DNA from 4 places in the uncultured Pigmentiphaga sp. genome. Region 1 is predicted to be linked to each of the others. Evidence: predicted binding sites of a transcription regulator. Region 1 holds the regulator's gene; each other region holds the start of a gene.
What was found. The regulator FNR, encoded in region 1, switches genes on or off when oxygen is low (the NO sensors DNR and NnrR bind a similar motif). The targets are predictions, from matches to a motif close to TTGATNNNNATCAA.
Positions count from the first base shown of each region.

Region 2: a site for FNR is predicted at 1,989-2,002, ahead of Q0319_RS16185 (OmpW family protein). Genes of this name have one in related genera too.
Region 3: a site for FNR is predicted at 1,457-1,470, ahead of cydD (thiol reductant ABC exporter subunit CydD). Genes of this name have one in related genera too.
Region 4: a site for FNR is predicted at 1,876-1,889, ahead of Q0319_RS16225 (universal stress protein). Genes of this name have one in related genera too.

Region 1 is NZ_CALFCW010000021.1:49,507-52,857, forward strand. It holds gene atzF (allophanate hydrolase) at 1-1,271, opposite strand, end outside; gene fnr (fumarate/nitrate reduction transcriptional regulator Fnr) at 1,365-2,090, opposite strand; gene Q0319_RS05060 (LysR family transcriptional regulator) at 2,113-3,015, opposite strand; gene Q0319_RS05065 (response regulator) at 3,162-3,351, opposite strand, start outside.
Region 2 is NZ_CALFCW010000069.1:18,109-21,459, reverse strand. It holds gene radC (DNA repair protein RadC) at 1-292, shown strand, start outside; gene rpmB (50S ribosomal protein L28) at 737-973, shown strand; gene rpmG (50S ribosomal protein L33) at 998-1,165, shown strand; gene Q0319_RS16185 (OmpW family protein) at 1,313-1,921, opposite strand; gene Q0319_RS16180 (FadR/GntR family transcriptional regulator) at 2,189-2,926, shown strand; gene Q0319_RS16175 (amidohydrolase family protein) at 3,021-3,351, shown strand, end outside.
Region 3 is NZ_CALFCW010000069.1:112,922-116,272, reverse strand. It holds gene egtB (ergothioneine biosynthesis protein EgtB) at 1-204, opposite strand, end outside; gene egtD (L-histidine N(alpha)-methyltransferase) at 201-1,226, opposite strand; gene cydD (thiol reductant ABC exporter subunit CydD) at 1,482-3,224, shown strand; gene cydC (thiol reductant ABC exporter subunit CydC) at 3,221-3,351, shown strand, end outside.
Region 4 is NZ_CALFCW010000069.1:22,802-26,152, reverse strand. It holds gene Q0319_RS16235 (MotA/TolQ/ExbB proton channel family protein) at 1-23, opposite strand, end outside; gene Q0319_RS16230 (energy transducer TonB) at 25-834, opposite strand; gene Q0319_RS16225 (universal stress protein) at 930-1,787, opposite strand; tRNA gene Q0319_RS16220 (tRNA-Thr) at 1,948-2,023, opposite strand; gene maiA (maleylacetoacetate isomerase) at 2,136-2,777, opposite strand; gene ispH (4-hydroxy-3-methylbut-2-enyl diphosphate reductase) at 2,793-3,351, opposite strand, start outside.

The DNA.
Region 1 (3,351 bases):
CTCAGGTGGGCGCCGACCACTGCGATGGGCAGGGCGTCTTTCAGGGGGGGAGCGATCTCTCGCGGCGCAGGCAGGGGCGTTCCCAGCGCCCCCTGGGGCAGGCCCGTCGCGTGATGGAAGCGCTGGCCAAGCTGCGCCAGGCGCCAGTCGGATCCGGACGGTCCGATCAGCGTGATGCCGAACGGCAGGCCGTCGGGGCGCATCGCGGCCGGCACGGCGAGTGCCGCCCAGCGCAGCAGGTTGACGAAATTGGTGTAGCGGCCGAGCGTCCGGTTCAGGTCCACGGGATCGGCCAGCATGGCGGCGATCGTGGGCAGCGTGGGAGCAGTCGGGACGGCGAGCACGTCGATGTCGCGCCAGGTCGCCGCCAGCCGCTCGCGTGCTTCGTCCAGCCGGACTTGCATGGCCAGGACGTCGGCCGCACTGTACTTTCGGCCGCCGCCTATGATGGTGCGCACGGGTTCGATGACGGCCTCGGGGCGGGCATCGAAAAAGTCGCGGATCGCTTCATACCGCTCAGCCACCAGCGCGCTTTCGTACAGCCAGGAGGCGACTTCGGCAAGCGGCGCATCATCGATGGGCACGGCGGTGCCGCCCAGCGACTCGAGCCGGCGGCAAGCCGCCTCGTAGGCCTCGGCAGCCAACACGTCCCCGGCGAACTCGGGACGCATCGGCACGCCGAAGCAGAAATTCTCCGGCATCGCGCGCAGGTCTGGCGTGACCGCACCGGTGTCGGCCAGTACGTTGAGCACGTCTACGGCCTCGGCCACGGTGCGGGCAAAGATGCTGACGGTGTCGAAGCTGCGCGAGGCGGGAAACACCCCTTTGGCGCTGAGCAAGCCGATGGAGGGCTTCAGGCCCACGATATTGTTGAAGCCGGCCGGAACCCGACCCGAACCGGCGGTGTCCGTGCCTAGTGCCACGTCGGCCTCGCCGGTGGCCACGGCCCACGCCGAGCCGCTGCTCGAGCCGCCGCTGACGTATTCTGGGCGCAAGGCGTTGGGAACCGCCCCAAAAGGGGAGCGCGTGCCGTTGAGTCCGCACGCGAATTGGTCGAGGTTCGTCTTGCCGACGATGGATGCACCGGCATCGAGCAGTTTTTGCACCACGACGGCGCTCGTCGCGGGCGTATAGGCGAAGTCCGGGCAGGCACAGGTGGTGGGTACCCCGGCCACGTCGATATTGTCCTTGACGGCCACGCGGACGTTGGCGAGCGGCCCCGAGGCTTGGGTTGCGAGAGCGGGGGAGATACGGCGAATCCAGGCTGACATGGCAATCCCTGAGAGAAGACGACCCTGCTCAAGCAAAGGATGTACCACCGCCGCCCGGGCGGAGCCTCCGGAAGGGTGAGACGGGCACGGCGTTTAGCAGGGAAGGCCAGCGACGCGGCGCAGACCCTCCATGTCGACGATCTCGATCTCCTTGCGCCTGATGCGCAGCAGCTCCGCCTTGGTGAAGCGGGAAAACAGGCGGCTGACGGTTTCCAGCGTCAGGCCGAGGAAGTTGCCGATTTCCTGCCGGCTCATCCTCAGCACGAACACCGAGGATGAGTAGCCGCGGGCAGCCAGGCGCTCCGACAGGTTGAGCAGGAACAGGGCCAGGCGTTCCTCCGCCCGCATGGCGCCCAGCGACAGCAGCATCTGTTGGTCGCACTCGATTTCGCGGCTCATCAACCGGATGAGCTGGCGTTGCAACGAAGGCAGGCGATGGGCGACGGACGACAGGTCGCGCACCGGTATGACGCAGACTTCGCTATCTTCCAGGGCAACGGAGGTGGAGGCGTGCCGCGCGCCCGCCAATCCGTCCAAGCCGACGATTTCGCCGGCGAGGTGAAAGCCCGTGATTTGCTGGCGTCCGTCGGCGCGTTCCAGGAAGGTTTTCAACGTGCCGAAGCGGATGCCGTAGACGGCGTCCAAGGTGTCGCCGGTGTGGAAAAGCGCTTGCCCCTTCGGGATCCGGATGCGTTCCTGTACGAGCTCGTCCATCCGGCTCGCATCTTCGGGCTCCATGCCGATGGGCAGGCAGAATTGACCCAGTCCGCAGGTCGAACAACGGACAGCGTCGGCGGTGAGGGGGATGCGCTTGTTCATGGGAGGAATCTTTATAAGCGGGCTAGGCCCCGGGGAGGCGTTCGGCGTATTGCTGCCGCAGCATGTCGATGAAGACCCGTACGCGCAGCGGCAGGTGTTTTCGTTGTGGATAGACGGCATAAATGCCGTTGGGCGGGGCAGCGAAATCGTCGAGCACGGTGACGAGGCGGCCTTGCTTTAGATCGTCCGCGACTTCCCAGAGCGAACGCCACGCCAAACCCAGGCCTGCCAGCGTCCAGGCGTGAAGAACGGCGCCGTCGGTGCATTCTAGCGTGCCATAGACCCGTTGCGGCGTCACCTTCCCGTCGATCGTGAACAGCCAGCCGCGTGTCTGGCTGCCGCTGGCTCCCAGCGACAGGCAGTTGTGCCTGGCCAGGTCCGACGGATGCCGGGGCGTGCCATGGCGCCGCAGGTATGCGGGCGCGGCCACCACCATGCGGCGGTTGTCCGCCAGGCGCACGCTGACCAGGCTGGAGTCGGCTAGATCGCCGATGCGGATGGCACAGTCGTAGCCTTCGTTTACCAGGTCGGCCAGCCGGTCGTTCAGGTCCAGCGTCACTCGGATGCCCGGATGCGCTTCCAGCAGTTGGGGCAGGAGCGGGGCGACGTGGCGCCGCCCGAATCCGGCCGGGGCCGTGACGCGCAGATGCCCCTTGGGGGAGGCACCGCCCGCGGCGACGCCGTTCTCTGCGTTTTCCAGGGCCTGCAGGATTTGCTGGCACTCCTCGTAGAACTCTGCGCCTTCCGGGCTCAAGGAGATCTTGCGCGTGGTGCGTATCAGCAGCTTTACCCCGAGACGGGCTTCGAGCGCGTCGATGCGCCGCCCAATGACCGCTGGCGCGACGCCTTCGCTGCGGGCGGCCGCGGAGAGGCTGCCTCTCGCGACGGCCGAGACGAAGGATTCGATCTGCTTGAAGCGGTCCATGGGAGCAAACGGGTGCCCCCCGGCGCGCGGGGCGCCGCGGCGGTTCGCCGGGCGGGGGGCACAGTCATTTGTGCAAATTAGTAAATAATTTGCAGCTCATTCTAGCCGAATCCTAAACAACTCATGCGCCGTCCGGGCCGCGCAGGTCAGGACCGGCGGCCATGCCGCAAGACGTTGAGCAGGTGGTCGATGTCCAGGGGCTTGGTCAGGTGTATGGCGAAGCCCGCGTCGAGGCTGCGCCGCACGTCGGCCTCCATGCCGTACCCCGTCAGCGCGATCGCCATTTGGTCGGCAGCCGGCGCGTAGTGCCTGAGCACGTCGATGCCGTCGCCGTCA
Region 2 (3,351 bases), on a different contig from region 1:
CTACCTGGACGCACGCCACCGCCTCATCGTCAGCGAGCTGCTCAGCCAGGGCACGCTGGCCCAGGCCACGGTCTACCCGCGCGAGATCGTCCGCGCGGCCCTGCGGCACCACGCCGCCGCGGTCATCCTCGCGCACAACCATCCCTCCGGCAACCCGGAGCCAAGCCGCGCCGACGAACACCTGACCCAACACGTGCGCAATGCGCTCGCCCTGGTTGACGTACGGCTGCTCGATCACATCATTGTTGCGGGACGCCAAACCCTCTCGCTGGCTGAACGCGGGCTGCTGTAATCCTATCCCGTCCCTGCCCTGGGCCAGCCTCGCCTGGCAGCGCCGCGCACCGAAACCCGCTTCAAGGCCACGTAGCAGGAGACACTGCCCGCGTGGAGGGCGCCGGGTTAAAATGGCGCAAGGGCGAAACGGCTGCCCGGGGCTTCCGGGCGTGGGCATTGCAACAACGCCTTGAAAAGAAAGCCGATTTCGTGCTATTCTTACGAGCTTTACGGCGCTACCCCTGGCCGCGAGATCGCGCGCCCCGGCGAGAGTCCTGCAGCTTTCCTGCAAGGCTTTCACGCACGTTCTCCATGCACTCTGGTCGTTTCCGGGTTGCCTTGAGAACAGCGCGAACCGGGAGCCGAGCCCTCCACCTTGCCGGGCGCGCCCAAGTTCGGGGCACCATCCGGCATTGCCGATCCCCGGATCCCATCCCGAATTCACGAAAGAAGAGGTGTCGCCGTGGCACGAGTATGTCAAGTTACCGGTAAAGGTCCGATCGTGGGCAACAACGTTTCCCACGCCAACAACAAGACCAAGCGCCGCTTCCTCCCGAACCTGCAATACCGCAAGTTCTGGGTCGAAAGCGAAAACCGCTGGGTTCGCCTGCGCGTGAGCACGAGCGCGCTGCGCACCATCGACAAGAACGGCATCGAGGCCGTGCTGGCGGACCTGCGCGCCCGCGGCGAAGCCGTTTAACCACCGGGTCCACAGGAGCACACCATGGCCAAGGGTATACGTGAAAAGATCAAGCTCGAGTCCACCGCGGGCACCGGGCACTTCTACACCACGACCAAGAACAAGCGCACGACGCCGGAAAAGATGCTGATCAAGAAGTTCGATCCGGTCGCGCGCAAGCACGTCGAATACAAGGAAACCAAGCTGAAGTAATCCGGCTTGCGCGTTTCCGCCGGCCTTCAGAACCGGCGCCGGCGCTGCCAGAAACTTCTTGCGGAATGAAAAACGGGACTTCATGTCCCGTTTTTTTATTGCCCAGGCCCATCTGGCAGCCCGCCCCCGGGCAGGCGGGGCGCTTCCCTAGAAGCGGTATCCCAGCCCGATGCCGATCAACCAAGGATTCACCTTGAAGTTGCCGAGCGACGCGCCGTTTTTCACCTTCACGTCGGTGTCGATGTACACCTTCTTGACGTCGACGTTCAACGACCAATTTTTGTCCAGCGCATAATCGAAGCCGATTTGCAGGGCGGCGCCAAAGCTGCTGCGCTTGACATCCAGCGCTGCCCCCGGAATCGCGAGGTCCACGCTGGAAAAGCGCGTGTAGTTCACCCCGGCGCCGACGTAGGGCTTGAAGGCGCCGAAGTCCGTGAAGTGATACTGGAGCAGCAGCGTGGGCGGGAGGTGTTTCAACGTGCCGATCTTGTCGCCATTCAGCCTCACCGTATGTTTTTGCGGGTAGGTCAGGACCAACTCCGCCGCGATGTTGGGCGTGAAGTAATAGCTAACGTCGACTTCCGGCATCCACTTGTCGTTGATGCCGACGTCCAGGCCGGGGGCAACGCCTTTGTTCTCGCTGTCCAAGTGGACGGCGCGCGCGCGGAATTGCCACTTGCCATCCTGGTGCTGCGCCATCGCAGGACCAGAAGTCATGACACACAAGGCGGCTACAGCCAGCAGAATCTTTCTCATAGCGGTACTTCAATCAAAACCGGGACATCCCGTCATTGCATTGAAGCACCCGTCCCTCCCCTGCCTCTTGCCTTAGATCAAGAGACCGACTCGCAGCGATCGCCCGCATGCAGCGCTGTGGCGGGACCGCAACGCGGCAGCCGGCCTGGCGCGCCCGCGCCGGCATGGCTGCACTCGTGCACAATGCAGGCATTGCGTTTAAGCTCTTGGACTTGCGGCAGCGCGCCGTTCGCCCCCTGCCCCCTGGTTTCCTTTTCGCAGACCTCGATGACCACCAAAGCCAGCACAAGAAAAGCCACCTGGACCCCAGAAAAACCGGAATCGACTGCCGCACGCATCGAACGCCAGATTAAGGAAGCCGTGCTCAACGGCAAGCTCAAGCCCGGCGAGGTGCTCGGATCGGAAAATGAACTGGCAGCGCAATTCGGCGTCAGCCGCCTGCCCATACGCGAAGCGCTGAACCGGCTTTCGGCCCTCGGCATCATCGAGATCCGCACCGGCGCGGGCGGCGGTGCACGCATCGCCGAGGCGGCGGACCCGAGCGCCGCCATCGAGGCGCTGGCGCTGCAGTTTCAACTGGCCGGCGTAACGGTCGACGAGGTCTTCGTCGCGCAATACACGCTGGAAACCGCCGCCATCCCGCTGGCGGCCACCCTCGCCACCAACGAAGAGCTCGACGAAATCGAGGCAGCCATCGACCGCGCAGAGGCGGCGGTGAAAGGCGGAGAGCGATTCACCCGCGCCTCGCTCAACGTCCACCAGCTGATGGTCGATGCGGCGCACAACCACGTGCTGTCCGCCGTGATGCAGGCCGTCACGGCCATCCTGTACCGCGCCCTGGTCAAGGGCACGAACGAGCAGACCGCGCGGGGCGTCGTCAAATACCACCGGCAAGTCCTGCAAGCCCTGCGGCAGCGCGATCCCGAAGCCGTCCGGCAGGCCGTCATTCCGCACCTCGAGCGCGTCCGCCGCCACACCAACGAGCTGCTCCGCAGCGAAGGCTGAACCGCCCGCCACGGATCGCGAAAGCGTCCTTCGAGGTGCGTTGACAACCTTCGTATTTACGCATACTGTATGCGCGAATAACGAAGGAGACACCATGATCATCGACTGCCATGCCCACGTCAGCGCCCCAGCCGAACTCTGGGCGTACAAAGCGACTCTCCTTGCCTCCCGGGGCACGCACGGAAGGGGCGGCGTCAAAGTCACGGACGACGAAATCCGTGCCGCTGCCAACAAAGCCGAAACCTGGCCCAAGGGGCACCTGGATTACATCCGCGATCACGGCACCAATCTCCAGCTGGTCTCTCCCCGGCCCTTCCACTCCATGCACTCGGAGTCGCCGGCGCGCATCATCGATTGGTACACCGAAGAGTGCAACAACATCATCTACCGGCAGACCCAGCTCTTTCCGGACACGTTCGTCGGCG
Region 3 (3,351 bases), on a different contig from region 1:
GGGCAGCCTGGGTTCGAGCACAAAAGTCTCGAAGAACCATGCAACGTGGCCAAGGTGCCATTTGACCGGGCTGGCCTCCGCCATGGATTGCAGCATGCAGTCTTCCGCCGACAACCCGTGCAGCATGGCGAGGGTCGCATCGCGCACGGCGACGAAGCGGCGCGCCAGCAGGGCCTGCCAATTCGTTGCGTCGCGCGCGTTCATCGCTGTGCCAGGAATACGCCGAACCAGGCGCGCGGATCGGTCCACATGCTGCGCACGGAGAATCCGGCTTCGGCCAGCATGCCGTCAAACTGTTCGGGCGTGTATTTGTAGGAATGCTCGGTGACGATCGCATCGCCGGGCTGGAACGTGCGGCCCATGGCGCCCCACCGGACCCGGACGCGCTTTCGGGCCCGCAGCCGCATCTCTATCCGCCCACGCTCGGCATCGAAGATCGCCTCGTGCGCGAAATCCGCCGGTTGGAAGTCGGTGCCCAGCACGCGGTTGCACACCCGCAGCACATTCCGGTTGAAGGCTGCGGTCACGCCCAAGTCGTCCGCATAGGCCCGCTCCATCGTCTGGCGATCCTTGCGCAGGTCGGCGCTGATCAGCAGGCACCCCCGGGCGCCAGCTTCGCGGCCGATGGCCGCCATGAATGCCACGGCGCGACCGGGCGAGAAGTTGCCGATGGACGAGCCTGGATAGAAAAAGACGGGGGGATGCTCATGCAGGTCGACCAGCGCACCGTGCAGGTCGAATTCCCCGGAAAAATCCGCCTCCATCGCCTCGCACGGCATCTGGGGAAAGTGACGGCCCAGTGCGGCCACCTCGCGGCGTACCCAATCGGCGGCAATGTCCACGCCCACATAGCGGCAGGCATCGACGTGGGGGAGCCAATCGCGGGATTTGGCGCAATCGCCGCATCCAAGGTCCACCCATTGCACGCTGGCAGGCAAGGAACGCACGATGGCTGCCCGGTGGGCTTCGAAAATGGCGCGCTCGGTCCGCGTGGGGTAGTACTCCTCCAGCTCGCAGATGGCGTTGAACAACACGCAGCCTTGTGCGTCGTAAAGGAATTTTGGATCGATGCGCGCCGGCTCGGCTTGCAAGCCCGCGGCGAGTTCCGCGGCCCGGTTGTCAAGGGGAACGCCCTCGGGGTGGCGCCGTGGCTGCACGGCTGTTTTCTCGGGCGCGGCGGCCACTGCAGCCGCGGGGGTGAGGGAATAGGGACGTATGTTCGTCAATATCGGCTCCTGACACAACGACATCTGGCGTCGAGCGCCAGCAAGTCCGGTGCCCGGCTTCCGATGTCCGTATCTATACGCCCCGGACGGCTCCGGCGACCAATGCGCTTGTAACGCTTCGCGCCATGCCGGAGGGGTTTGCGCGCGCCCCGGCCCCCACGGACGCGTAGCTCCCCAGCCCCGACGCGAGCTCCGCTTCGCGCAATCCCTGGGCGCCGCACGCACTGCACTTGATCCAGATCATTGCCTCTTCGCATGAGCACTGTTAAGTTACCCTCGGTAACACACCTCATGCCAACGGATTACGTCCCTTCTCGCGCGGCGCGGCTCCGACCAACGTCAGGAGACTGGCTGCAATTAATTGGTTCGCTGTTATGGCTGGCCCAGGCCGGCGTATTGGCCGCCGCGGTACAACGCATGGCAGCGAACCCCGGTGACGCCAAGCCCGGCCTCGCCGCCGCAGGGGTGTTCCTGGCGTTGGCGCTGTGCCGGACAGGGCTGGAAACCTGGGGGCAGCGGCTGAGCTTCAAGGTGGCCCGCGATGCGGTCACTCGCCGCCGGGCCGACGCCATCGCTGCGCTGGCCTGCGGCTCACCGCTGGATAAACGGCGGCCGGCCGCCGGCGAGGCCGCCAGCGTGATCGCCGAGCAGGCCGACGCCGCGCTCCCCTATCTGGCCCGCTACCCAGCCGTGCAGCTCAAAGTGGCGGTCGTTCCCCTAGCCATCCTGGCCTGCGTCCTGCCGTTTTCGTGGGCAGCGGGGCTGGTCCTGCTCATCGCGGCGCCCCTTATCCCCCTCTTCATGGCGCTGGTAGGCTGGCGTGCGCAGCGCGCCAGCGAGGAACACCTGGCCGAAATGGGAACGCTCAACGCCTTCCTGCTCGATCGGCTACGCGGGCTGGCCACGCTCCGCGCGCTCGACGCCGTGGAAACCACGACACACCGCCTCGAAAGCGTTGCCCAAACGCTGCGAATCCGTACCATGGCGGTATTGCGCATCGCGTTTCTTTCCTCGGCAGTACTGGAGTTGTTCTCCGCGCTCGGGGTAGCCATGGTGGCCGTCTATGTAGGATTCCATCTCTTGGGGCAACTGCAATTCGGCGCCTGGAGCGGCAAGCTGACGTTGGGCGAGGGGCTGTTCGTCCTGCTTCTGGCCCCCAGTTTCTTCGAACCCTTGCGCGAGCTGTCGACGGTCTGGCACGACCGCGCGTCGGGACGTGCCGCACTCGACGCCTTGGACCGTCTCGCCGCGGCGCCGCTCAAGCTGGTGGGCGGCCCGGCCGCCCCTTCGACCGCCTTTAGCCCCCCGCTGCGCACCCCGCCTGGCGTCGAATTGGCCGGCGTGGGCTTCCACCATCCCGATGCCGGGCAGCCGCTGTTCGAAGCCTTGGATCTGCGGGTCATGCCGGGCGAACACGTGGCCATCCTGGGCCCGAGCGGCTCGGGCAAGTCCACGCTCCTGGCATTGATCGCCGGCCTGGTTCCGGTCCGGTCCGGCCGCATTGCCGTGGGCGGGACGGAGCTGGACGAAAGCACCGCCCCAGAGCTGCGCGCGCGCATCGCATGGATCGGGCAGCGCCCGCACGTTTTCGCGGCGACCGTGCGGTTCAACGTCAGCCTTGGGCGCCCTGAAATCCATGCGCGCGCGGTCGATGCCGCGCTCGGAGCCGCCCATCTCCGGGCATTGGCTGGCGCCGCGGCAGGACGCAGGCTCGGCGAAGGGGGCGCCGGCCTGTCGGGCGGAGAATCCCTGCGCCTAGCCATCGCACGGGCGGCGGCCGACCGGGCCCGGGACCTGTGGCTGGCCGACGAACCCACCGCCCACCTGGATGCAGCCACCGCGCGCGAAGTGACGCGGCGCCTGCTGGCCCAGGCCAAGGGCAAGACGCTCATCGTCGCCACCCACGACCCCGAACTGGCCGCCCGCATGGATCGAGTCATCCGCTTGCCCATGGCCTCGGGCGACGAGCTCGCCCTTCCCGAGGAGCGCTTGGCATGAGCGAACGCCGCATCGATTCCGCCTCGCTGCACACGGATGCACCCTGCGCTGCGGCGGCCGCCGGACGAGGCGACCGTGGCGCCGTGCTGGCCGTGCTGCGGCTGTTTTTCGTGCGACGGGGCCGCCT
Region 4 (3,351 bases), on a different contig from region 1:
CCCAGGCTAGGGGTCTCGGTCATGTCAGTTCCTGAGTGTGAAATCGAACGGCACGATGGCGATGGCAGCCATCGCTACGCCATTCTCCGTATAGGGTTTGAAACGTCCACGCTTGGCGGCCTCCAGCGCGGCATCGTCCAGCCGGCGAAAGCCCGAGGATTTCTCCAGCGTGGCCTGATCCACCAGGCCGCGCGCATTGATCAGCAGGCGCACCAGCACCTTGCCTTCCTCGCCCAGGCGGCGGGACGCGCGCGGATACTCCGGCATCGGCGGTGGCCCGAGGTACTCGATGCGGCCGACGAGCTTGGGTTCGTTGGAAACCGGCGCCTGCGGCGACGCCGAGCGGTCGGAAGCCTCTGGCTTGCCGGAAGGCGGCTCGGAGGAAGCCACCGGCGCGGGTGCCGGATCCGCCACGGGCGCCGGCTCTGCGGCCGGAGTCGGCTCGGGCTCGGGCGCCGGCTGCGTCGTCAACGCGGTTTCGGACGGAGGCAGCGGCTCTGGGGGCGGCTGCTTGATCTCCTGCTTCGGAACCGGCTTCGCAGGCTTGGGCTTAGGCTTGGGTTTGGGCTTGGGCGGTTCGGGCACGGGCCGGGGCGCCGGCTCGGGTTCGGGAGCAGGAGGCGTGGGTGCGGGCGGCGCCGTCGCCACCTGCACCTGGGGAGCGATTTCGACGAACCGTACCTCTATTGTTTCGACCGGCTCGACCACGTGCTGATCGGGCTGCGCCGCGAAGATCGCGCCGACCACCGCAGCGTGCAAGAGGACCACCGCGGCGCCTGCTCCAACGCGCAGCCCGGTCGAGGCTGGCGCATTCCAATGCAAGGTGGCACTCATTCGAAGGAATCGTGTGGCGAGACTGAGAGATCGCTACGATATCACAAATGCGACTTATTCGCAGTTGCAATACCGCCCCCCTTCCCGCCGCGGCGCTAGGCAAGCGGCTCGACCGGCACCGTCCTGACGACCAAGGCGTCGCAAGGCGAGAGCTGGATGAGCCGTTCGGCCACGCTGCCCATCGCCGTGCGCAGCAGCCCCGTCAGGCCGTGCGTGCCCACCACCAGCAGGTCCGTCGGATGGCGGGCGACGTAATCCGGCACCACGCGCTCGGGCAACCCGCGCTCCAGGACCAGCTTCGGCGCCGCGCCGCCCCGCGCGAAATGACGCGACACGAACGCGTCTCCGGCGCGCTGCGCCTCCCCCTGCGCGGCCTCGATCTCCGCCGGGTCCGGATCGGCCTTGAGCATCGGATAGGCATGGAGCAGCGTCAGCTGCGCATCCGGGAAAAACACGCGGGCCGCGTTCAGGGCCTGGCGCGACCCTTCGGAAAAATCGGTCGCGCCGAGCACGCGCTGGTATGGGCGGTGCGGGCGCTTTCTCACGATCAGGATGGGCAGCGCCGCCGTGCGCGCCAACCGCTCGGCCGTGGAACCCAACAGCAGCCGGCCCAGCCCGCCATTGCGGCCCGAACCCGTCACGATCAAGTCACATTGGCGCAAGCGAGCCGTGCGCTCGATCACCTCGACCGGGTGACCGGTCTCGACGATCAGCTCCATCGGCACGTCGACCTCGCCCACGGTATCCAGCAACAGCCGTTCCGCGGCCTGCAGCTCGGCATCCCGGCTCTCGGGCGACCGGAGCCGCTCGGCAAAGGACGGCTCCTCGACCACGTGCAGCACGATCAGCTTACATCGGCGCCGGCGCGCAATGTCGATGGCCCGATCCAGGGCTCGGTCGCCACATGCGCTCAGGTCGCTGGCAAGCAGGATGCTGCAGGTGTCACGTCCCATGCCGACACACTCCGGGTAGTTGAAAATATTTATTATTTTTATCCTGCCACGGATGAAGCGCGCTGCGCCATGGTGCGTTCCTGGGCGGTTGATGCAGATCAAGCGCCGGCAGCCAAGCCCCAACGCAAAAAGGGCAGCCCAACGGGCTGCCCTTTTCAACTGGTGCCGGCAATAGGAGTCGAACCTACGACCTTCGCATTACGAATGCGCTGCTCTACCAACTGAGCTATGCCGGCGCAAAACCTTCACGCCTTGCCTTCCGCGCAAATCGCGGCAAAAGCAAAGCTAGCCCGCTATTCTAGCAGAATTTTTTCGAAGCTTTCAAACCGTGCTCGCAGAAGCCGCCTCTCATTCCGCATCAGGCTGCCGGTCGGGATGCGCGGCCTCGAAGGCCGGCAGCGCCGCGCAATAGTCGGCCACGCGCACCACGGTGGGCATGGCGCTCAGGTCGGCCTTCAGGCGCCGGGCGTTGTAGACCTGCGGGATGAGGCAGATGTCCGCCAGCGTGGGCTGGTCGCCGTGGCAGCAGCGCCCGGTATGGGGAGAGTCGGCGAGCATGCGCTCGAACGCGGTAAGGCCGTTCTCGACCCAATGGCGGTACCACTGGTCGCGCCCTTCCTGTTCGATGCCGAGCTGCTTCAGGTACTTCAGCACGCGCAGGTTGTTCAGCGGATGGATGTCGCACGCGACGGTCATCGCCAGGGCACGCACTCGGGCCCGCCCGATCGGGTCCGACGGCAGCAGCGCGGGCTCGGGGTGCGTCTCTTCCAGGTATTCGATGATGGCGAGCGACTGCGTCAGCACCGCGCCGCCGTCCTCGAGTACCGGCACGAGGGCATCCGGGCTGAGCTTGCGAAACTCGGGCCGTTTCTGCTGGCCGCCATCCTTGAGCAGGTGGACGGCCTGGTATTCGTAATCCAGCTTCTTCAGGGCCAGCGCGATGCGGACGCGATACGCGGCGGAACTGCGGAAATAGCTATAGAGACGCATGCTTGCTCCGTTCGGCTACGGATGGACGTTCCTCGACAAACCTTTGGGCAGCGGAAAGGCCACGCCCTCCTCGGCACCGGCCAGCTTGCGCACGGACACCGCGCCCAGCTCCTTCAAGCGGGCGATGACCTGCTGCACCAGGACGTCGGGGGCGGACGCACCCGCGGTGACGCCCACGCGCCGGCAGCCCGTCAGCCAGGCCGGGTCGATGTCCTCGGCGCCGTCGATGAGGTAGGCGGGCACGCCCTTGCGCTCGGCCACCTCGCGCAGGCGGTTGGAGTTGGAGCTGTTCACGCTTCCCACCACCAGCACGAGGTCGCATTCGGGCGCCATGATCTTGACGGCGTCCTGGCGGTTCTGGGTGGCATAACAGATGTCGCTCTTCTTGGGTTCGGCAATGTTCGGAAAACGCGCCTTGAGCGCCGCGGCAACCTCCGCGGCGTCGTCCACGGACAGCGTGGTCTGCGTGACGTAGGCGAGCTGGTCCGGGTCCGCCACCTGCAGCGCCGCGACGTCTTCGACCGTCTCGACCAGGTACATGCCGCTGTCGGCCTGCCCCAGCGTGCCCTCGACT